3 regions of the Arthrobacter sp. 9MFCol3.1 genome follow, and region 2 is predicted to be linked to each of the others. Evidence: predicted binding sites of a transcription regulator. Region 2 holds the regulator's gene; each other region holds the start of a gene.

Region 1 (7,760 bases), on a different contig from region 2:
TCGGGGCGCCAGCCTTTTCGGGCTTGTCGGCTACAACGGCCTCGGTGGTGAGGAACAGGCCGGCGATGGAAGCCGCGTTCTGCAGGGCAGAGCGGGTTACCTTGACCGGGTCGTTGATGCCGGCGGCCAGCAGGTCGACGTACTCGCCGGTGGCGGCGTTGAGGCCGTGGCCTGCGGGCAGGCCGCGGACCTTGTCCACGACAACGCCGGGCTCGAGGCCGGCGTTGAAGGCGATCTGCTTCAGCGGGGCGTCGATGGCAACGCGGACGATGTTCGCGCCCGTTGCTTCGTCACCGGAGAGCTGCAGGTTCGCGAATGCCTTGGCGCCGGCCTGGATCAGGGCAACGCCACCGCCGGCGACGATGCCCTCTTCGACAGCTGCCTTGGCGTTGCGGACGGCGTCCTCAATGCGGTGCTTGCGTTCCTTGAGCTCGACCTCGGTTGCGGCGCCGGCCTTGATGACTGCAACGCCGCCGGCCAGCTTGGCCAGGCGCTCCTGCAGCTTCTCGCGGTCGTAGTCGGAATCGGAGTTCTCGATCTCGGCGCGGATCTGGGACACGCGGCCGGCGATCTGGTCGGCGTCGCCTGCACCCTCGACGATCGTGGTCTCGTCCTTGGTGACAACAACCTTGCGGGCCTTGCCAAGGAGTTCGAGGCCGGCGGTCTCAAGCTTGAGGCCGACTTCCTCGGAGATGACCTGGCCACCGGTGAGGATGGCGATGTCGGCCAGCTGCGCCTTGCGGCGGTCGCCGAAGCCCGGAGCCTTGACGGCGACGGACTTGAAGGTGCCGCGGATCTTGTTGACGATCAGGGTGGCCAGGGCCTCGCCCTCGATGTCTTCGGCAATGATCAGCAGCGGCTTGTTGGACTGCATGACCTTTTCCAGGACAGCAACCAGTTCCTTGACGTTGGAGATCTTGGAGTTGACGATCAGGATGTACGGATCCTCAAGGACCGTTTCCTGGCGCTCGGCGTCGGTGACGAAGTAGGCCGAGATGTAGCCCTTGTCGAAGCGCATGCCTTCGGTCAGCTCCAGCTCGAGGCCGAACGTGTTCGACTCCTCGACCGTGATGACGCCTTCCTTGCCGACCTTGTCGAGGGCTTCGGCGATCAGGGCGCCGATTTCGTTGTCGCCGGCGGAGATGGACGCGGTGGCGGCGATCTCTTCCTTGGTCTCGATTTCCTTGGCGGAGGCCAGGAGTTCGACGGTGACGGCGTCAACAGCCTTCTCGATGCCGCGCTTGAGGGACAGCGGGTCAGCGCCGGCCGCGACGTTGCGCAGGCCTTCCTTGACCAGGGCCTGTGCCAGCACGGTTGCCGTGGTGGTGCCGTCGCCTGCGACGTCATCCGTCTTCTTGGCAACTTCCTTGACCAGCTCGGCGCCGATCTTCTCGTAAGGATCGTCCAGCTCGATCTCCTTGGCGATGGAAACACCATCGTTGGTGATCGTGGGGGCGCCCCACTTCTTTTCGAGGACGACGTTGCGTCCCCGCGGGCCGAGGGTGACCTTGACGGCGTCGGCGAGGATGTTCAGGCCCCGCTCAAGACCGCGGCGTGCCTCTTCATCAAATGCAATGATCTTGGCCATAACGGCAGTAGTCCTTTCGGGACAGTCGTTAAGAATGAACCTTCGCTGTGGTGCCCGCGACGGACGATCCCTACCCCGCGGCCTCTGTATGCCGCCGGGTCCGGGATCTCACCCCAGCAAGGTGTTTCTTTAGCTCCTGGACCGGCTGCCCCACTTCGCGGCCGGACGGACCGGGCGTCGTGTTAGCAGTCAGTGCGCTGGAGTGCTAACACAATAATTAGCACTCCCCCGGGGAGAGTGCAAGCAGTGCCCGGCCGGATCCGCACGCCACGCGGGCACAATACGCTACGAGCGATCAGCCGCCGCTGCTGCTCGCGGCTTCCGTGCCGCTCACCGTGGGCAGGTTGTCCTCGCCGTAGGTGGAGACCATGTAGTTCGCTTCGGTGATGTCGCCGTGGGAATCAAAGTTGATCCGTCCGGACTGGCCGTCATAGTCCGGACGCTGGCCCGCCCGGAGGACGCCGATGCAGTCCTGGTAGCTGGTGCACGACTTGCCGGGCGGCTGGCTGCCGGCCGCGCCGGGTCCGCCGGCTGCCGGGGTGCCGCCGGAGACCGCGACGAGGGACGCCGCGACGGAGGTTCCGGCGTCGTCCTCTGCCGCGGCGGCGGCGACGGCGGCCAGGACGACGGCGTCGTACGTCTCGGCGGCAAAAACCATGTCCTTCAGCCCGGGATCAACGGCCACGAGGTCCGCCTGGAAGGTGGCGGAGGGGAACACTCCGGGCAGGATCCCGCGTGCGCCCTCGAGCGCCCGGGCGCCCAGGCCGGAGCCATACTTGTTGACTGCTCCGTCGCTGAGGACCAGTTTCTTGCCGGCGAGGCCGGCGTTGTTCAGCTCGGCGATGGCGCCCTGGGCGCCGTCACGCGAGACCAGGACGACGGCATCGGGGTTGGCGGCCTTCGCGGCGGAGGCAGCCTGCTGCGCCTGGCCGGGAGTGAACTCCGCGTCGGCCACGACTTCCAGCCCGGACTGTTTCGCCGCAGCGCCGACGGCGGCGGCGACGTCTGTGCCGTAGACGCCTTCCTCGTGGACCACCGCCAAGGTCTTGGCGCCGCCGTCTTTGACCAGCTTGACGAGGACGGAGGCCTGGGCGATGTCGGCCGCCGAGGTGCGGAAATAGTAGCCGCCGCTCTTGTAGTTGCTGAGCGCGGCGGCGGTGTTGGCCGGGGAGATGACAGCTACCTTAGCGTTGGCCAGCACGTCGATGGCGGCCGGGGCACGGCTGGAATCGGTCGGGCCGATCACGACGTCGGCCTTGGCGGCAACCAGCGCTTTCGCCTGGGCGGCGGTGTCCGTGCTGATGGTTTCCGGCAGCAGCTCCACCGGTTTGCCTTTGTGCCCGCCGGCAGCGTTGATCTCCTTGACGGCAAGTTTGGCCGCTGCGAGCTGCGAGGCGTTGAGGAAGTTCTGCTTACCCGTGTTGTCCAGGATCAGGCCGATGCGCAGGGTGCCGTCACCGCTCGCGTCGGCGCTGGCCACACGGGCACTGCCCGCCGGGCCCAGGCAGCCCGTCAGGGCCAGGGCCGCTACTGTGACCGCCACCAGGGCGCGGCCCAGCGGCAAAGTTCCTCCGGGGCGCCTCGCCGCGTTCCGCGGGGCGTTCGTGACGGCAGCCAGTGCCACTAGGCGGGCCGGACGCTTTCAGCCTGCGGGCCCTTTTCGCCCTCGCCGACTTCCAGTTCCACCCGCTGGCCCTCGTCCAGGGCGCGGTAGCCTTCCCCGACGATCGCGGACCAGTGCACGAAGACGTCGTTCTCGGAACCGTCCACGGTGATGAAGCCGTAGCCCTTTTCGGCGTTGAACCATTTGACGGTTCCCAGTGCCATGGTGTCCACACTTTCAGCTAGCTTGCGTGCGGCCCACCTCGATGTGCGCCGCGGACTGCGAAGAGAAATCCGCAGATACTGTACCCACAGCGTCCCCCAGGAACGCCGGCGGCGGGCAGGGCCGCCGCCTAATAGTTATTGAGGCGTAACCGGATTTGGCTACTGGTAGCCCGGTCCGAGCACGACGACAAGGGGCATGTTGAACTCGGCGGAGTCCACGAGGGTGTCGATGCCGAGGAGGGTTCCGAGTGCCTCCGCGTTGTCCTTCTGCTCGACGCCGCTGTAGAAGATCACCGATGTCTGCTGCGGGACACCGCCCCAGTTGCCTGCCTCGCCCAGGACCCAGCCGTCGGAGGTGACGGTGCCGCCGACCCGGGTGGCCAGGCCGGCGGTGGTGGTCGCGTTATAGACCGTCACCGGCTGCGTCTTGTCCACGGCGGCGGCTGTGGCGCTGGGCGTCGCTGAAGGCGATGCCGCCGGCGCCACGGCGGATTCGGTGCCGGCCGGCTCCGGGCTCGTCGGCGCGGGGCTGGGGCTCACGGGGCTCGAGGCGGACGCGCTGCTGCTGGCAGAGGCGGACGCGCTGTCTCCGGCGGTCACGGCCGCGGCCTGGCCTGCGGAGAAGCCGAGCTTCGGCAGGATCAGGAAGGCCACCAGGCCGATCGCCAGGGCTACGCAGCCGGCTGCCAAGATGGGCGCCAGGCTCCGGCGCCGTGATGCTGCGACGGCCCGGTGGACTCCCTGCCGGGTAGAGGTCTCCGGGACCCGATCAAATTCATCCCGAGCGTATTTGGTCATGGTAAAACGACGTCCTTGCTGATTTCATACGGGGTGCCCGAGGCCGGAACGGACGCAACAGGACATGCGCATCCGGCTGCTCGTGACGCGACTTTACGAATCTGTTCCCAGACGACGGGCAGTGCGGGCACGTTGGCGTGATGTACGTAGTCTACGCAATCTCTTGACCAGCATGGGATCGTGGGCCAGCGCATCCTCGGTATCGATGAGGGCATTGAGGATCTGGTAGTAGTGCGTGGCGGACAGATCGAACAGCTCGCGGATGGCCTGTTCTTTGGCTCCCGCGTACTTCCACCATTGCCGCTCCAGGGCCAGCATCTGTTGGTCGCGGGCGCTCAGCGCAGACTCCGCGGACACCCCGTCCAGGCCCGCGCCGGCGGTGGGGAAGACGGCAGAATCCCCCGCGAGCACGTACTCTTGCGCTGTTTCGGCCACGACACACTCCCTGGCTGGATCCGGTAAAAAGTCAGTCCCCATGCTACGGCCGAATGACAGGGTTGTCATTCGGCCCGGCGCGGAAACGGACGTCAGCTGCGGAAGAATGGGTGCTGTGTTTGATTCCGAGTTTGACTCCGCCAGTGAACCCGACGCTTTGTTCGAGCTGGAGCCCGCAGCCGCCGACGCCCTGAGCTTCGCGGACCTGGCGCGCCGGCCGCTGGACGCGCTGGTTGCTCCGGACTGGGCGGAGGCGCTGGTGCCGGTGGAGGCGCAGTTGCGCGAAGCCCTGACCTTTGTCGCGGGCGAAGCGGCCGCCGGGCATGGCGTGCTGCCCTCGCCGGCGAACCTGCTGCGGGCTTTCCGGCAGCCGCTGGCCGGCGTCCGGGTGCTGGTGGTGGGCCAGGACCCGTATCCGACGCCGGGGCACGCCGTCGGTCTGTCCTTCGCCGTGGACGGCGCCACCCGGCCGATCCCCCGCAGCCTGGCAAACATCTACAAGGAACTTCAGGCCGATCTCGGCTTCCCCCCGCGCGTCCACGGGGACCTCAGCCGCTGGGCGGAGCAGGGCGTACTGCTGCTCAACAGGGTGCTCAGCGTCCGTGCCGGGGCGGCAGGCTCGCACCGGAACAAGGGCTGGGAGGCCGTCACGGCGGCGGCCATCCGGGCAGTCGCCGACCGCGCCTCCGCCGCTGGTACGGGCCATGCCCCACTGGTGGCGATCCTGTGGGGGAAGGATGCCGAGTCGGTGCGGCCGCTGCTGGGGTCCGCCGCCGTGATCACCAGTGCCCACCCCAGCCCGCTCTCGGCCTCGCGGGGCTTCTTCGGGTCCCGGCCGTTCAGCCGGGCCAACGCCCTGCTGCAGGAACAGGGCAACGGGACGGTCGACTGGGAACTGCCGCCGCTGCCGTAACAGGCCTCCGCGCACAGCTCCCGACGGGGGTTCTTGGTTAGGCTTAGCTGCATGACATCCGTCCCCGCTGCCACCACCGCCACCCGGAATTCGCGCCCCCAGACCGACCTGACGGTCCTGCGCAGGGAGCAGCTCTCCCCGCACATGGTCCGGATTGTCGCCGGCGGCCCTGGCTTCGCCGGGTTCGTCAACAACGACTACGTGGACCGGTACGTCAAGATCGTGTTTCCGCAACCCGCCGTCGAATACCCGGAACCGCTGGACCTGTGGGCTATCCGGGAAACCATGCCGCGCAGTCAGTGGCCGCACACCCGGACCTACACGGTCCGCTGGGTGGACGCGGCGGCGCAGGAACTGGCCATTGACTTTGTGATCCACGGCGACGAGGGCCTCGCCGGCCCCTGGGCGGCCTCGGCCCAGCCCGGCGATCGCCTGACTTTCACCGGCCCGGGCGGCGGGTACAACCCGGATCCGGCCGCGGACTGGTATCTGTTCGCCGGCGATGAATCAGCGTTGCCGGCCATCGGCGCCGCGATCGAATCCCTGCCGGAGGATGCCCGCGGCCTGGCCCTGCTCGAAGTGGACAGCGACGCCGACGTCCAGGCCATCGCCGGCCCGGCCGGCGTCGAACTGCGCTGGCTGCTGCGCGGCGGCGCCCCCGCCGGTGAGAGCGGACTGCTGGTCACGGCAGTACGCGACGCCGAGTGGCCCGAGGGCCGGGTGCAGGTCTTTGCCCACGGCGAGCGGGGCTACATGAAGGGCCTGCGGGACGTTTTCTACGTGCAGCGCGGGCTGGAGCGGGCCCAGGTGTCCCTCTCGGGCTATTGGGCCAGGGGCCGGGTGGAGGACGACTTCCAGGCGGAGAAGAAGCTCCCCATCGGCAAGATCTGAGCCGCAAGAGCTGAGCAGCAAGAGCTAGCGGCGGCGGGCCCTGCGCCGTTCGTTGCTCGCCAGGCTCCGCGTCAGGGGCCGCGCCAGGGTGTCGCCGAGCACGATGCCGGCTGCGACACCGAGCACGATCGCCCCGGCGTTGAGCATCCCGCCGGCGCCCATGAGAATCTCCGATTCCTCGATGGTCAATACATACATGGACCGGAATATAGTGAGCCCGGGGAGCAGAATCAGGGCGGCGGGGACGGCCACCACCAGCTGCGGGGCGCCCATCCGGAGGGCCACGACGCGGGCCAGCAGGCCGATCACCACGGCGGCGAGGGCGGGGGCGAAGCGGGACCCGATGCCCAGGGCGTCGCCGCCGATGAGGACCAGATAGCCCACTACCCCCACTGCCGCCGTCGGCAGCAGCAGCTTCCAGCTGGTCTGTTCCGTAATGCCGATCATCAGCACCGCAATGGCGATCAGGATGACGATCACCCACAAGTCATACTTGGGCGGGAATGTCTTGGTGACATCTATGGGATCCATGCCGGTCATGTCCCCCACGACGAACCCGACGGCGATGCCGGCAACCAGCGCCCCGAAAGTCAGCATGGTGGACAGGAACCGGCCGGCCGCCGTAACTGGGAAGCCGTTGATCGCATCCTGCACCGAGGATACGAGGCGTCCCGTCGGCAGGAGCAGGAGGATCCCGCCGACCACCACGATCTCGGGGGCAATCTGCACCCCCAGCGGGCTGCCGAAGCGCCACAGCAGCAGGGCGATGATGGTCACCAGGAACGAACACGAGGCAGTGATGAAGAAGTCCGGCGTACGCCAGCGGCCCAGCTGACGGGCCAGGAGGCTGACCAGCAGGTTGGAGAGGAACGCGACGATTGAGGCGCCCAGTCCGCCGCCCAGGACGCCGACGAAGACGGCGGAGAACACGCCGAAGGCCACGGTGACCATCCACCGCGGGAACGGCTTGGCGCTGCGGGTGATGTCCTCAAGCCGGCGCACGGCTTCCTCACGGCCGACGCCGCCCGCCACAATGTCCGTCACCAGCTGGTGCACTTGCGAGAGGCCCGCGTAGTTGTTGGTCCAGGACCGCACCACGCGCAGCAGTGAGATGGGCGTCTGGTCCTTCGGGGCATAGTTGATGGCCACCGACTGGTTGGTGATGTCCACCTCGATGTTCTTGAGCCCAAGCGCGGCAGTGATGGCGATGATGCTGGTCTCGACTTCGAGGGCGCCTGCCCCGTACCGGAACATGGATTCTGCCAGCTTCAGGGCGAAGTCGATGGTCTTGCGGGCAGCGGCGTCCAC
Region 2 (7,760 bases):
TCGGGCACCGGCGGCAGCCAGGTCAGCCGGCATCTTGGTCCGGTCCCGGCCCGTCATGTCCACGGCCCAGCCGGCACGGATCAGCCGCCACGCAATTGCGCGGCCGAGAACGCCAGTGCCTCCAAGGATCACAGCCCGTTTCATGGGTCCGACTCTAACGGACGGGTGCTTTGGGCGGACGCACCGCCAAAGTAGGGTACTTCCATGTTCATCATTCGCGAAGGGCGCCCAGACGATGTGCCCGGCCTTGCGGTGCTAAGGGCCACGTGGGCGGCGGAACAGGACCCCGCACTCATGGACGATCCAGCCTTCGACGCCACCTTTAGAGAGTGGATGACTGCCAGTCCCCGAAAGTTCTTCGTGGCCGACTACGGTGGCGAACTAGTCGGGATGCTCAACCTGATGATTTTCGAGCGGATGCCCAAACCGGGGACGGAATCGTCCCGGTGGGTCTATCTGGGCAACGCCTACGTCCTTCCGGAGTTTCGGAACGCCGGAGTCGGCGGCCAACTGGTGGATGCCTCGATCCGGTTCGCGCAAAGCATCAATGCCGTACGGATGGTGCTTTCCCCCTCCGACGAATCACGCGACTTTTACGCACGGCTTGGTTTCGAGCCGGCCGCGGAACTGAACATTCTCAGGTTCTGACGCCTCGGATCCGCCAGGCCGATGCGGCGTGGATGTGCCCGGCTAAATGTCGGAGCGGACCATCCTTATCTCCGGTAGTTCCTCCCAGTCGGGTGAAAGCAATTTTCGTGTCCCATCGGGCTGAAAACCGTTCTTGGCATAGAAGGCCTGAGCACGGGGGTTGGCCTCAAGCACCCACAGGTAGGCGGGTAAATCGCCGAGGGCGGCCCTCAGCAGGGCTTCCCCGAGCCCAGTGCCATGGGTGCGCCCCAGCGTGTAGATGGAGTAAAGCTCAAGTTCTCCGGGCAAGTCATCGTCACGTCCCCTGCCTGCGTCGGCAAATCCGACGATTTCATTGCCCTTGTCCAGGGCGATGATTCGAGGCTCGGCGCTGTCCAGATAAGGCCGGCGTTTTTCCACACGCTCCGGGATGCTGGCACGGCGCGCATCGAAGAACGCCGCGGACAGAAGGTGCCCGTAGCATTCCTCATGGGCCCGGGTGTGCATCCGGACTACGGCATCAGCGTCCCCACCCGCGGCCTGGCGGATCTGGTATTCCATCCTCCCAGCCTAGCTTTGACTTGAGGGGTTCCCAGAGTCATCTTCAGCCTGCCCGCAGAACGCTGCGGCGCTAAGGCAGCGACGCCGTCACCAACCGCCGCGCGTCGGCGTATGTCCCGTTCGGGCATCGTCGGGCATTGCCATTTCGGCCCGCAGGCCCAGGAGCCGGATCGGACGGCCCGCTTCGATTCCGGCTGCGAGGTCCAAGGCCCGCGCGAGGATTTCGTCCCGGTCGAATGTCTCGGGAATCTTCCTCGCGTGGGTCTTGGTGACGAACGGCGCGTAGCGAACCTTCAGGGTCAGCCCAACCACGGGCCGTCCTTCGGCCACAACATCCTCCAGGACACGCGCCGTCAGCTCCCTCACGGCGCCGTCCACCTGGGCGGGCTCGGTCAGGTCGCGCTGGAAGGTGGTCTCCCGGCTGTGCCCGCGGGCAACCCACGGGGTGGCGTCCACAACGCTGGCGCCGTCCCCGCGTCCGAGCTCCGCGTACCAGGGTCCCATCCTGGGGCCGAACTCCGGCACCAGGTCTTGGGGGTCGGACGCGGCGAGCTCGGCGACTGTGTTGATGCCGAGTTTTGCCAGCCGGCCCGACACCTTGGTTCCGACACCCCACAGGTCCTTGGTGGGCCGACTGCCCATGACAGCGAGCCAGTTCCCGGCAGTGAGACGGGAGACGCCGGCCGGCTTGCCGAAACCGGTGGCGACCTTGGCTCGGACCAGGGTGTCGCCGATGCCCACACTGCAATGCAGCTGCGTACGCTCCAGGACAGCGGCCTGCACCTGCCGGGCGTAGGCTTCCGGATTCTCTGTCTTGATGCCCACAAAGGCTTCGTCCCACCCCAACACCTGCACGGTGGCGCCGGGCTGCGCGCGCAGGGTGGCCATGACCGTTTCAGACGCCGCCAGGTAAGCCTCCTGATCGACGGGCAGGATCACGGCGTCGGGCACTTTCCGGGCCGCAATGCGTAAGGGCATGCCGGAACCCACGCCGAACGCCCTGGCTTCGTAGGATGCGGTCGACACCACGGCGCGTTCCGTAGGATCGCCCCGGCCGCCGACAATGATCGGCTTGCCAGCAAGCTCCGGCCGCCGGAGTACTTCGACAGCCGCGATGAACTGGTCGAGATCGACGTGCAGCACCCACGGGATTCCGCTCACGCCACCAGTCTGCCCTAAACGACCCCGGCAGGGATCGCTGGCTCAGCAACGAGGGGCGCCATCGGCGTCCGCGCCTGGAACCACCAGCGGGCCACTTTAGGTATCAACTTTGTATCGGCCTCATATCGTTCCCGTTGCAGTTCCGGCGCCGGGGCCCAAACCCGGCTGCCGCGCCGTGCCCGTGTGCCATGCTGGAATCCGGCTCCCCCGGGATCGCCGGGCCGGTCTCCGGCCGGTGAGGGACGGGCGGCCGCCAGCGGTCGACGACGGCTACAAACGGATCATCACCGCGGAACGCGGGGCGTAAGACGAAGGGACAGCGGCATCAGCAAGCGTGGAGTTCAGCAGCCATCGGTGGGGCGCATCCGCCGCGCCGCGCTGGCGTTGGCGCTGCCTGCCGCCCTCGTCCTGTCCGGCTGCGTGGCGACGCCGCAAAGCGGCATCACGAATTCCAGCAGCCCGTCGGAACTCATTCCCGTCCCGGCGTCGGGCGTGCCCACCACGAGCGCTCCGCTCGAGACAGCCCAGACGTCGAACAAGGCTCCCGTGTATTGGATCGGCCGGGGCAATGACAACGCGTTTCTGTACCGCGAGTTCCGCGACGTACCGGACCAGGACAATCCCGTCACCCGCGCCCTGCGGGTCATGATGTCGCAGAAGCCGCTGGATCCGGATTTTTTCACGCCCTGGCAGAATCCGAAGAAGCTGGCGACGTCGATTTCCGGCAAGAACGTCATCACCGTGGATGTCTCCGCTGATGCCTTCAACAGCAACGTGGATGCGGCCATGGCCGAGCGCGCCATCCAGCAGCTCGTCTACACGGCGACAGCTGCCGCGGCCAGCGCCGGCCTCATCGATGCCGGACAGCAGGTCCAGGTGGTTGTGCTGGTGGACGGTCACACGGACTACGTCGCCTTCAACCATGTCCGTCTGGGCGAACCGACGTCCCGCAGCGCCGGGATGGTGGCCCCTGTGTGGATCATTGATCCGCAGGAGGGCACGTCCGTGGGCGACGGTTCGGTCAAGATCCGTGGCCGCAGCACCGTCCAGGGCGGGAAGCTCCGCTGGGCGATCCTCAAGGTTGACGGCGACAGCGACAACGCCAAGACCGCGTATCTCAACGGCAGCGCCACGGCCTCGGCCGATGCAACCCAGTCCGGGCTGTTCACCTTGTCCGTGAACCTCGGCCCGGGCAATTACGAGGTCCGGGTGTCGCAGGTGGACGCATCCGACAGCGCCAAGGAAGTATTCCAGGACACCCGCGGGTTCACGGTCAAATAACCGTCACCGTCAAATAGCCGTCCCTGTCACCGGTGACGGCGGCTGCCGCAGGTCACCAGCGGCCGAGGATGTCGCTGGCCAGCACGGTGGCGGCGGGCCCGGCCGTGGACGAGCGCAGCACATGGTGCCCCAAAAGGGCCGTGACCGCGCCGGCGTCGCAGAGCCGGGTCACCTCCCGCGGGCTGATGCCGCCTTCCGGACCCACGATCAGCAGGACCTCACGGGATCCGGCATCGCCTGCCATGACCTCGCCGGGCTGCGCGGATTCCAACCAGGATTCGAGCACTTGCCGCAGCGGGCGCACGGCGTCTTCATGCAGGATGACGGCGAGGTCTGCCGCCGCCACGGCCGCCTGCAGCCCGGCACCGTCGACGGCGGCCCGGACCTCGGGAATCCATGCCCGGCGCGCCTGTTTGGCGGCGGCCGTCACCACCGACTGCCATTTGGCATGCGCCTTCGCGGCCCGCTCAGCCTTCCACCGCACGATGGACCGCTCGGCCTGCCAGGGAATGACGGCGTCGATGCCCAACTCAGTCGCGGTCTCGGCCGCGAGTTCGTCGCGATCGCCCTTGGCGAGGGCCTGGACCAGGACCAGCCGGGTTCCGGGCCGCGGTTCCTCGGCAAGGTCCACGCATTCGACGGTCAGCTCCCCGGGAGCGACGGCGGTCACGGTGCCGGTCAGGCGTTTGCCGGCGCCGTCCGCGATGTCGACGGTTTCCCCGACGGCGATCCGCTTGACGGTGACGGCGTGGCGTGCCTCGCCGCCCTCAAGGACGAAGGCCGAGCCGGGGACCTGCTGGTCCAGGGTGCCTGGGGCGGTGAAGAAGACCGGGTTACTCACCGCTACAGGTTACCGAGCCGGTCCCGCAGTTTGGCGAAGACGCCGCCGCTGGCCGCAAGCTTTCCTTCCGTGAGGTGCTCGCCGCGGTGCTTGGCCAACTGGCGGAGCAGTTCCTCCTGAACGTGATCGAGCTTGACCGGCGTTTCCACCTGCAGGTGCACCTTCAGGTCGCCGCGGCCGTGGCCGCGCAGGTGCGTGACGCCCAGGCCGCGCAGGGTGATGATCTCGCCCGACTGGGTGCCGGCCTTGACGTCGATCTCCTGCTGACCGTCGAAGGTGTCGAGGGAAATTTCGGTGCCAAGCGCGGCAGCGGTCATGGGAATGTTGAGGCTCGCGTGGAGGTCATCGCCCTCGCGCACGTAGGTGGGGTCGTTGTTGACCCGGATCTCCACGTACAGGTCCCCGGCGGGGCCGCCGGCAGGGCCCGCTTCGCCCTGGCCGGACAGCTGGATGCGGGTACCGGTGGCGACGCCGGCCGGGACCTTGACGGTCAGGGAACGGCGGCTGCGGATCCGGCCCTGGCCGCTGCATTCGTTGCAGGGGTCCTTGATGACGGTGCCGAAGCCCTCGCAGGATCCGCAGGGGGCGGACGTCATGACCTGACCCAGGATCGACCGTACGGCGCGCTGGACCTGACCGCTGCCGCCACAGATGTCGCAGCGGACCGGGTGGGTGCCCTCGCGGCAGCAGGACCCCTCGCACGTGGGGCAGATGACGGCCGTGTCGACCTCGAGCTTCTTGTTCACGCCGAACACGGCGTCGCGGAGGTCGATGCGGACGCTGATCAGGGCGTCCTGGCCGCGGCGGACCCGGGACGCCGGGCCGCCCTGGCCGCCGCCGGCGCCGAAGAAGGTCTCGAAGATGTCCTGGAAGGCGAAGCCCTGGCCCGAGTAGCTGCCGCCGCCGAAGCCGTTGTCGGTGCCGTTCTCGTTGCCGGTGGTGTCGTAGACCCGGCGCTTCTGCGGATCAGAGAGGACCTCGTAGGCGTGGGTGACGGCCTTGAACCTGTCCGAGGCGTCCTCCCCGGGGTTCACGTCCGGGTGCAGGGTGCGGGCCAGTTTCCGGTAGGCCTTCTTGATCTCCTCCCCCGATGCGTCGCGGGAGACTCCAAGAACGTCGTAGTGGCTGCTCAAAGTGTGTATCTCTTCCTTTTCGTACTGCCTGTGGGGCACTGCCTGTGGGCAAGAAGTCGTGTTCGGTCCCGGGCCTGTCAGGGCCCCAGGATCCTCGAAAGGTAGCGGGCCACCGCGCGGACGGCGGCCATGGTGGTGGGATAGTCCATCCGGGTGGGGCCGAGCACGCCGACCTTGGCCGTGGCGTCCGGCCCGTAAGCGGTGGCCACAACGGAGGCCTCGGCCAGACCGTCGTAAGGGTTTTCCCGGCCGATGCTGACCGTGACTCCCCGCGGGTCTTCGGCCATTTCGCTGAGCAGGCGGAGCATGACCACCTGCTCCTCGAGGGCCTCCAGCACGGGGCCGATGCTGAGCGGGAAGTCCACGTTGGAGCGGGCAAGGTTGGCGGTGCCGGCCATGACCATGCGCTCTTCGCGGCTGCTCGTGGCCAGGGCCTCCAGGCCGCGGGCCAGCGCCTGGGCCGCTCCGCGCCGCGCGGGCGGGCCACCGGCAACGACGGCGGGCAGCAGCTGCGGCATCAGGCTCAGCGGGGTTCCGGAGAGGCTGGCCAGAAAGCTGGTACGCAGTTCGGCCAACGCGTCGTCGGGAAGGTCCTGCCCGACGTCGATCACGCGCTGCTCCACCTTTCCGGTGTCCGCGATCAGTACCGCCAGCACTTTCCGGGGCGCCAGCAGCACGAACTCGATGTGCCGCACCCGGGCGCGGCTGAGCAACGGATACTGCACGACGGCGACCTGGTTGGTCAGGTGCGAGAGGAGCCTCACGGTCCGGTCAAGGATGTCGTCGAGGTCGTCGGATCCTTCCAGCAGCGCCTGGATGGCCCGGCGCTCGGCCGGGGACAACGGCTTCACCGCTGAGATCTGGTCGACGAAAAGCCGGTAGCCCTTGTCAGTGGGGATCCGGCCGGCGCTCGTGTGCGGTGCCGTGATCAGGCCCTCGTCTTCCAGCGCCGCCATGTCGTTTCGGATCGTGGCGCTGGAGACGCCGAGATGGTGCCGCTCCACGAGCGCTTTGGAACCCACGGGCTCACGCGAATGAACGTAGTCCTCCACGATGGCGCGCAGCACTTCGAGTTTGCGCGGTTCGCTCACGCTCCACCTCCAATCGACTGTCCCGCAGTCGGTGCCGTCCGCCGTGTCCGTCCGGGTCCACAAGTGCTGCACGGACGGTCCGCAACAGGACAAGGGTTAGCACTCGACATGCCTAAGTGCTAACCAGTCTAATATGAGTCGCCGCGTTGTTAGCATTGGATTCGCTCCAGGCGTGGCCCGCGGGAACGCGATTCCCGTCACGCCGGTGCCGAGACCGTGGCAGCCGCTGCCGTTGCCGCGCCGTCGCGGTCCGGTTCCGGCCCCGGAGAGTTCCACCGACCGCCGTACATTCCGAGTGCAAAGTTAGCGTGTAGAGATGTCGTACCAGAACTGGGGACCCCAGGACCTGTCCGCCCCCGCCAAGACCCAGTTGCCGGAAGTCCCGGTGGAACGCGGGATGGTCCTCGAGGAGGTCCAGTCCGGCTGGGTGGGGGCCGTGACCCGGGTGGAGAAGTCCGGCGGCATGCACGTGGTGGCGTTGGAGGACCGGCGGGGCAAGTCGCGGTCCTTCCGCCTCGGCTTTGGCTTCCTCCTGGAGGGCCAGCCCATCCGCCTGATGCCGCCGGCCCCGAAGAAAGCGGCACCGGCCGCCGGTGCCGGCCGCACGGCGTCGGGCTCGGTGCGGGTGGCGGGGCAGCGCGCCCAAGTGGCCAAGGCCAGCCGTATCTGGGTGGAAGGAAAGCACGACGCCGAACTGGTGGAGAAGGTGTGGGGCGATGACCTCCGGGTGGAGGGCATCGTCGTCGAACCCCTGCACGGCATTGACGACCTCGCAGCCGCCGTGGCGGAGTTCGGCCCGGGCCCGGGGCGGCGCCTCGGCGTACTCGTGGACCACCTGGTGCCCGACTCCAAGGAGTCGCGGATCGCCGATGCCGTCATGGCCTCACCGGGCGCCGCCGGCAACGTCCTCATCGTGGGGCACCCCTACGTGGACGTGTGGCAGGCCATCCGGCCCGCGGTCCTGGGGATCGAGCAGTGGCCCGTGATCCCCCGCGGCATGGACTGGAAGACCGGCATCCTGATGGCTTTCGGCTGGCCCCACTCCACAAAGGAGGACATCGGCCT
Region 3 (7,760 bases), on a different contig from region 2:
GGTGGCCGAAATCAGGGGCAGACCCGCCACCCTCCCCGACGCGCTGATCGTCTGGTACAGGCCGCCCGTCGCGATCGGGGACACACTGACCGAGATCTTCTTGCCGGCATCGTCCCTCGTCAGGACGTAACTCCAGGCGTAGGCCCCGTCGATCGGTACGCCGTCACGCCGCCAAATTACGTCCGATTCGACCCGGTCGTACCAGGGATCGCGAGTCAGGGTCAGCTTCGACCCGACGCCCAGGGTCCCGGTAATGGCCCGCGTCGACACTCGCGCGGTCACGGGCTTTGGCGCAGTGACTTTCACCCGGGCGGTGATGTAGCCGGGGGCGGAGGCGGCCACCAGGACGCTCGGGGTCTTGCCAACCTGGGACTCATTCGGAGTATAGGTCGAGCCGGTGGCAGCTACCGTCCCGTCCGGGGCGAACCAGCTGTAGGTGAACTTCAGCTTGTCGGAGGGTAGGGACCAACTTCCGGTCGACACCTTCATCGGAGAGCCGGTCACGGCGTCTCCGGTCACCACCGGTTTGGTGACGTTGGTCAGCTGCTTCAGCTCCCCGGCCGCCGGCACGGCGACCGGGTTGGAGTAGATTTTGGTGTCGTACCAGGAAGGATTGGTCATGAGCACCAGGGTGCGGCCCTGGTCCGCGGCCGTGATCTTGTAGGTCAGCGCTGTAGCCCCGGGAATCGTGCCGCCGTCCCGAAGCCACTGGTAGGTGTGCGGGGTAGAACCGGCCCAGGGAACGTCATCAGCCGCCGTGAGGACCTCCCCGAGGCCCGTGCTGCCGGTGACTACGGCGCCGGGCTGGGGGTCGAAGTCAGAAACCTTTCGCTGTTTAGAGGTCGCGGCGGCCGGCTTGAACCCGGGCGCGTGGCCGGTGATCCTGACGCTCAGCAGCCCCGTTGATCCCCAGCCCTTCGGGTCGAACATTTCCGCGGTGGCACCCGGGATGGGCTTGCCGTCGCGAAGCCACTGGTACTGGCGGTAGATGACCGGAGCCCCGCTAAAAGACCCCCCAGCGAACACGAGGCGGCTGGGCCTATCCGGGTGGGTGTCCAATTGAGCGATGACAACGTCCCCCGCAACGACGGACGGGACAGCGCCGCCGGCGTTCGTGACGGGGGCGGTCTTGGCGGACTGCAGGGTCGTCTTTGCATAGCTCGGCGCAGCCGCCGTGGTCTTGACCCGGAGGCCCGTGCCGAGGTCCGCCGTGGTGAGCAGGTAGGTGGGGCCGGTGGCGCCCGGGATAGGCACGTCGTTGCGCAGCCACTGGTGCGTGAGCTTGGCGTCCGCAGGATCCCAGGCGCCGTCAACAACGGTCAGGGTGCTGCCGACCTGGGGGGGCCCGCCAATGCCGGGCCGCGGGCCGGCGACGGCGCCGCCGTTGACCAACATCGGGTACGGATGCCCGTCCGGCGCCGTGCAGAACCTGACTGAGTCGACCACCGGGCCGCAGGAATCGATGTTCGGTGGAATGGCCCACTGATCGGGATCGGCCTGCGCCGGAACGGCGAGGCCCGCAAGCGAGAGTGCGGTGAGCGAGAGCGCGGTGAGTGCCCCGGCGATGCCTAAGCGGGTGGTCTTCTTGTTCAATTTTTCCCCCAAGTCTTTGAGCCGGCTCCCGGCTCCCCCGTCGCCGAGCATAATACCCAGACACCATTTCGACAATGATTGCGCAGGTCAGGGGCCTGGAATGATGGTATTGCTCTGCACCGGTCACGGGTCCGCGGGCAACGCGGCCCACCGTACTCAGTCGGGCTGACGGCCGCGGATCCTGAATGATCCGGCCTTACAGCCGGACCAAACAGTCGGGCCACGCACTCAAAGGTTCAAAAACCCTTGAAATCTGTGGAGCTAAGGAGATTCGAACTCCTGACCTCTTCGATGCGAACGAAGCGCTCTACCAACTGAGCTATAGCCCCGAAGCAACGCCGGTCCTGACGGAACGGCGTTGCCGGTGTCCCTAGGCTACAAACTATCTGCGCTGTTTTCCAGCCAGCCCCGGAAAGTCTCGGTGCCGTGTCGCGCGGCCGGCACCAGATCTAGCCCCGGGACATGAAAAACCCCGGGCAGCCATTGCTGGCTGCCCGGGGTAATCTCGGGAAGGACGGGCCGGATCAGGCGCGGCGCCGCTGGAGGACGTCATCCAGGTTGCTCAAGGCGCTCTGGGCCTTGCTGAGCTGCTTGGTCTCGGAATCCTCGGCGGTCTGCGGATCGGACGCTGCCGGCCGCGCTGAGGCCTGCTTGAGGGACGGCTTTCCTACGGCCTTCGGCGCTTCGGGAAGGTCGAGTGGCATCGGGGCTGCACGTTCGGCCTTCGGGGCTTCGACGTAGGTGGGCTTGGGAACCTCGACGGGCTCCCAGCTGGTGCCCTCCGCTACTGCACCCGTGCCGGCGGCCGCAGCCGCCGAGGCATCCCCCGAGGCTACGGCTTCGGCGAGGGCGGCCTGGCGGAGTTCCAGTGCGGTCAGTGGCTTCGGCGCGGGCTCGGGCGTGTTGCGGCCCGCTTCGGCGTCGAAGAGCGGGCTTTCCGGCCGGGTGCCGGGGCGGCCGGCGGGAACCGAGGGGGTCTGTTCAGGCACGGACGGCCGCGCAGGAGTGCGTTCCGGGCTGGCCATGGCTGCACGGAATGCAGCGTTCATTTTCCGCCGGCGATCGCGGACGGCCAGGCGGCGGAGCAGCGCCACTGCGGCGACGGCGCCCAGGAGGGCGGTCACCGGCAGCCAGCCTGAACCGATGCCGAAAAGTCGAAGGGCTCCGGATACCACTGCCGTGAGGAGAGCCAGGAGCCCGGCTACCGCCAGCACCAGGCGCCCCCACCGAATCCGGAACGGCGGGGAGCCCTCCGCAGCAATCGGGCTCAGCTGAGGGGTCGCCGCCTTGCCCGCACCGGGCCCAGGTGTGCCGCCGGCCGGTTCTGCGCGCTGAGTGCTGATCATGGGTTTCTCCTGCTGCGCCGCCATTTTCATAACCTTCCCCGCCTGTGGATCTGCTGGTTCCATGTCAACGACGTCCGCCAGGAATTCGCCTGCAGGCTGCAGCTGGTGGCGTCCGTTCCGGAGAACGTAAGGCGCCACCCACACGATCCAGAGCGCAACAGCAATGACAAGGATCACAGAGCTGCTAAGAGGGAAGTCCACACTCAAAACCGTATGAGGTATATGGGGTGCTGGCCCGCATTGTCAGGGGTGTGTCGTGCGTGCGGCGGCCGCTGCCCGACGTCGGGGCGTTGTGGCTGGTCAGGCGGCTGTCGCGGGCTTCAGGACTGGCGGGTTCTCAGCCACCGTGCGAGGAGGCCTTCCGGTACTTCTTCCGCCGTGAGCGCAAAGGTCCGGTGGTCCGCCCATTCACCGTTGATGTGCAGGAACCTGGGCCGGAATCCCTCGTCGCGAAAGCCGAGTTTCTCCACCACGCGCAGGCTCGGCGCGTTCTCCGGCCTGATGTTGATCTCCATGCGGTGCAGGCCAAGGGTGCCGAAGCAATAGTCCGTCGCCATGGCCACCGCGGTGGGGGCGATCCCCCGGCCGGCCCGTTCCTTGTCAACCCAATAGCCAAGCGTCGCCATCATGGCCGATCCCCATACGATCGAGGACACCGTCAGCTGCCCCACGATCACCGGTGCCTGATGGCCGGGTGTCCATTCCGCGATCACGAAGGGCAGCGCCGTCGCCTGCGCGGCTTGGGCCTTGAGCGAACGCACCATCTGCCGGTAGTCCGGCAGACCGCCGCCGGGGACCGGGTTCGATGCCTCCCAGGGGGCCAGCCACTCGCAGTTGCGGGACCTGAGTGCTGTCCACTCCTTGCGGTCCCGGTACCGGATCGGGCGCAACACGATGTCGCCGCTCTCCAGGGTCACCGGCCAGGTGAAGCTGCCCCCCACGGGAGTTATTTGGCGAGGCTGGGGGCCAGGCTGGACGCGAAGCCGGGCAGCCATTCGCGCAGGCCCGGGCCGAGGTCCTCGCTGTCGCAGGCGAGCTGGACGCAGGCCTTGAGGTAGCTGAGCTTGTCGCCGGTGTCATAGCGGCGGCCGCGGAAGATGACGCCATATACGCCGTAGCCCTCGCCGGTGCCGGCCGAGAGTTCCTGCAGGGCGTCCGTGAGCTGGATTTCCCCGCCGCGGCCGGGCGCAGTGCGCTCCAGCACTTCAAAGACGGCCGGGTGCAGCACATAGCGGCCAATTACGGCCAGGTTGGACGGGGCGTCCGCGGCGTCGGGCTTCTCCACGAGCTGGTTGATGCGGACGTAGTCCTCACCGCCGATTGCCTCGACGTCGGCGCAGCCGTAGGCACTGATCTGGGACGGGTCCACCTCGATCAGAGCGACCACCGACCCGCCGGTCTTGGCCTGGACGTCGATCATGGTGCTGAGCAGCTCATCGCGGGCGTCAATGAGGTCATCGCCCAGGAGGACAGCGAACGGCTCCTGCCCGACGTGCTGCTTGGCCCGGAGGACGGCGTGGCCAAGGCCCATGGGATCGCCCTGGCGGACGTAGTGGATGTCGCCGAGGTTGCTGGCGGCCTGGATGGACTCGAGCTTCGCGGTGTCGCCCTTAGCCTTCAGGGTGGACTCCAGCGCGGGGACGCGGTCGAAGTGGTCCTCCAACGCCCTCTTGTTGCGGCCGGTGATCATCAGGATGTCGTTCAGGCCGACGTTCACGGCCTCCTCGACGACGTACTGGATGGCCGGCTTGTCAACGACAGGCAGCATTTCCTTGGGCATGGCCTTCGTGGCGGGGAGGAACCTGGTACCAAGGCCCGCGGCGGGGATTACGGCCTTGCGGACGGAAGCGTTGGGTGTATTCACACGACTAATCTAACGGAGGGACGAATCATTGCGTAATCATTGTGCGAACCGCCCGCCGGGCCTGCCCGGTGCAGCGCGGCCGCAAGAGGCAGGGGAAGGGCCAAGATGGCGTCAAAAGAAGAAATACGCTCCGGCCACAGGGCGGCGCGTTCCGTGCTGCCGCCGGCCGCGCAGGATGCCGCCGCGGCGGGCATCGCCAGCCATGGGCTCCAGTGGGCCTCCGGGCTGGCCAGCGGCCGCCAGGGCACCTTCGCGGCGTACCTCGGGGTGGGCGCCGAACCGCCCACATTGCCGCTGCTGACGGCCCTGGTCGATGCCGGTCACCGGGTGCTGCTGCCGGTTTGCGAACCCGATATCGAGCTCAGCTGGGTGTACTGGACTCCCTTGTCCGGATTTGTCCGCAGCCGTTACGCGCCCATCCAGGAGCCTGTCGGTGAGCGACACGGCGCCGACGTCATGCGGGACGCCACCGCCATCTTCCTCCCGGCCACGGCGGTGGATTTCTCGGGCAACCGAATCGGACAAGGCGGCGGCTACTACGACAAGTTTCTTGCCGCCCTGGCCGCCATGTCCTCCGCGTCCGGCGGGGCGCCCGGCGGGGCGTTCGAGGGAGTCGCGTTGCCGACTGCCGCCGTCGTGTATGACACGGAGGTGCTGCCCGCCGGCAGCATTCCGGCGGAGTCGTTCGACCGGAAAGTCGACACGGCGCTGACACCGGGCGGGATCATCCGGCTCGGCTGATCCCGCCCCACTGATCCGGGCTCGTGCCAAGGTGATAGAATTGGCACTCAGGCCCTGCGACTGCTAAGGACGGAACCGGTCGATAGACATATCGGCGGTGATCCGGACTCGACAGCACGGGACCTGCTCGTTTGCCCCTGAGGAGGATTTCCAGTGCCCACGTATGCATACGCCTGCAAGGACTGCAGCCACGCCTTCGAGATCGTGCAGTCGTTCAGCGACAACTCCTTGACGTCCTGCCCCGAGTGCCAGGGCACGCTGCGCAAGAAGTTCAACAGCGTCGGCGTAGTGTTCAAGGGCTCCGGCTTCTACCGGACCGATTCGCGCGACGCCAAGGGCAGCACGGTTTCTCCGGCTCCTGCTGCGCCCGCGGCCACCCCCGCAGCCGCAGCCGCGGCCAGCTAAGGCATCTGCCGGGTTGGCGCCGGCTGCCAGCTGGGCCACGGCCGGCTGAGCCTGGGCACTGCCTGAACCGCTGGGCCCTGTCCGCTGTGGCCGTTGTCCACATAGGACGCTCCCCAGCTCCCGCCGCCCTGGGCGGATCCGTAGCGTGGCGGCATGGCACTTTTCCTCAGCGCGGTTTTCCCGCCCTCGTTCCGGACGGCTGCCCCGGCGGCATCCGGGCCCTCTTCCACGCCTTCGTTCAGGCCGTTCCGCGTCGCAATGCCCGAAGTGGCCTCCGGCCGCTGGTCCCGCACCGGGATCCGCCCCGTCAGCCCTCCTCCCGCCACGTCTTCCACCGCCGGCCGTCCGTTCCGGAGCCGGATCCGTCCCGCGAAACCCCGCAGTCAACCGCCCCGTGGCCACCCATCGCGGCGCCGCCTGCGCGGCTGGCTGAACCGGAACCGGCGCCTTATCGCGGTCCTCCTGTTCTGCATCCCCGCCGGTCTGACGGTTCAGCAGCTGGCTCCCCCGCCCGCTGACACGGTCGCAGCCTTCGCCGCAGCGGCCGACCTGCCGGCCGGAAAGACCCTGGAACCCGGCGATGTCAGCAGGATCAGCGTGCCGCCCGGCCTCGTTCCTGCCGGCAACCCGGGCAGCGAGACCGCGTTCGAGGGCAAACAGCTGGCCGCACCGCTGCGCCAGGGCCAGCTCCTCACCGACGCCCAGATCCTTGGGCCGGGCTTGCTCGCCGGAAGCCCGCCCGGCTCTGCGGCCGTGCCGCTGAGGATGGCGGATCCGGCCTCCATCCAGCTCGTCTCACCCGGGCAGTTCGTCAACGTGGTGCTCACCGGCGGCAACGGCACGGAACAACCCGGCGAAAGCCAAGTCCTGGCCGAAGCCGTGCCGGTGCTCTGGACGTCGGCGCAGGGCGGTAAGGCCGGCCCCTGGCCCGCCGCTGCGGAGACTGACGGGCTGGTGGTGGTGGCAGCACCGGCCGACCAGGCACGCAGGCTGGCGGGCGCGTCTACCCAGGGCAAGCTGTTTTTCGTGCTCGTAGCGTCACCGCCGGGCTAGCGTTCCCGCAGTGCCAGCGTGCCAGCCGTGCCAGGGTGCCCGGGCAGTTGGCTCGGGCCGACGCCTGCTGCGCCCACAGGCTCTGCTGCGGACGGCTGCGTCAGCCCCAGTGCGGTGGCTTCTGTTCCTGGAGCCAGGCGTCGTGATCGTAATTATCAGGCTGGTCACCCCAGCGCCGGGGGTCGTCTTCCGCCGCCTTGTTCGGCAGCACACCCTCGGCCACGGTGGCCTGTGCCTCCGAACGGCGGGAAGTCCCCTTCGCGGGGTCCATGTCCGGCCCGTCGCCGGTCGATTCGCCGGGCTTTGGCCCAGCGGTCGTCGGCCCAGCGGTGTGGGCCGCGGCCCCCGCCGCGGCGTTGGTTGCGGCGGCTTCGTGGGCGCCGGTGTTGCCATTGTCGCCGGTGTTCGAGGTGTCGCCAGTGTTGCCGTTGTCGCCGGTGTTCGAGGTGTTGCCGGTGATGCCGTCCGCATTCATGCCGCCGGCCTCCTTACTGCCTGTGTTGCTTGTCATTGCTGATGCGGGTGCCTGCCGGCGGAGTTCCTGGCCGGCAGTTTCGTGGCCGCGGAATACCTGTCCCGCGGGTTCGGCCGCCACGTGGTACTCGGCGGCCCGGGCCTCGTCGATCGCCAGGTGCTCGATGCCGTCGTCGAAGAACCCGTGCGCTGTCCGCAGCCGGCTGGACGCTGTGGGCTTCTCCAGCCCGAGGTAGCCGCCAATCCGATCGGCGCAGGCCGAGGGGTCGGTGAAGACCTCTATG

What was found. Region 2 encodes HrcA, which represses chaperone genes, less so after heat shock. Its sites were predicted from a motif close to TTNGCACTCGNNNNNNNCGAGTGCNAA; they were not measured.
Region 1: the regulator HrcA is predicted to act here: its motif matches at 1,771-1,797, upstream of groL (chaperonin GroEL).
Region 3: the regulator HrcA is predicted to act here: its motif matches at 5,585-5,611, upstream of C560_RS0106900 (FmdB family zinc ribbon protein).

Annotation. Positions count from the first base shown of each region.
Region 1 covers NZ_JIBJ01000018.1:68,941-76,700, forward strand. Annotated here, with positions in the region: gene groL (chaperonin GroEL) at 1-1,588, opposite strand, end outside; gene C560_RS0115695 (ABC transporter substrate-binding protein) at 1,884-3,152, opposite strand; gene C560_RS0115700 (cold-shock protein) at 3,212-3,415, opposite strand; gene C560_RS0115705 (LytR C-terminal domain-containing protein) at 3,575-4,213, opposite strand; gene C560_RS0115710 (DUF3263 domain-containing protein) at 4,307-4,648, opposite strand; gene C560_RS0115715 (uracil-DNA glycosylase) at 4,755-5,561, shown strand; gene C560_RS0115720 (siderophore-interacting protein) at 5,613-6,452, shown strand; gene C560_RS0115725 (threonine/serine ThrE exporter family protein) at 6,477-7,760, opposite strand, start outside.
Region 2 covers NZ_JIBJ01000004.1:378,333-386,092, reverse strand. Annotated here, with positions in the region: gene C560_RS0104555 (NAD-dependent epimerase/dehydratase family protein) at 1-144, opposite strand, end outside; gene C560_RS0104550 (GNAT family N-acetyltransferase) at 205-648, shown strand; gene C560_RS0104545 (GNAT family N-acetyltransferase) at 691-1,188, opposite strand; gene C560_RS0104540 (DNA polymerase IV) at 1,276-2,349, opposite strand; gene C560_RS0104535 (GerMN domain-containing protein) at 2,704-3,630, shown strand; gene C560_RS0104530 (16S rRNA (uracil(1498)-N(3))-methyltransferase) at 3,683-4,471, opposite strand; gene dnaJ (molecular chaperone DnaJ) at 4,474-5,604, opposite strand; gene hrcA (heat-inducible transcriptional repressor HrcA) at 5,682-6,695, opposite strand; gene C560_RS0104515 (DUF3097 domain-containing protein) at 7,012-7,760, shown strand, end outside.
Region 3 covers NZ_JIBJ01000005.1:352,778-360,537, reverse strand. Annotated here, with positions in the region: gene C560_RS0106930 (hypothetical protein) at 1-1,593, opposite strand, end outside; tRNA gene C560_RS0106925 (tRNA-Ala) at 1,850-1,922, opposite strand; gene C560_RS0106920 (hypothetical protein) at 2,118-3,116, opposite strand; gene C560_RS0106915 (GNAT family N-acetyltransferase) at 3,260-3,880, opposite strand; gene galU (UTP--glucose-1-phosphate uridylyltransferase GalU) at 3,886-4,803, opposite strand; gene C560_RS0106905 (5-formyltetrahydrofolate cyclo-ligase) at 4,909-5,544, shown strand; gene C560_RS0106900 (FmdB family zinc ribbon protein) at 5,698-5,949, shown strand; gene C560_RS0106890 (RcpC/CpaB family pilus assembly protein) at 6,103-7,002, shown strand; gene C560_RS0106885 (ATPase AAA) at 7,103-7,760, opposite strand, start outside.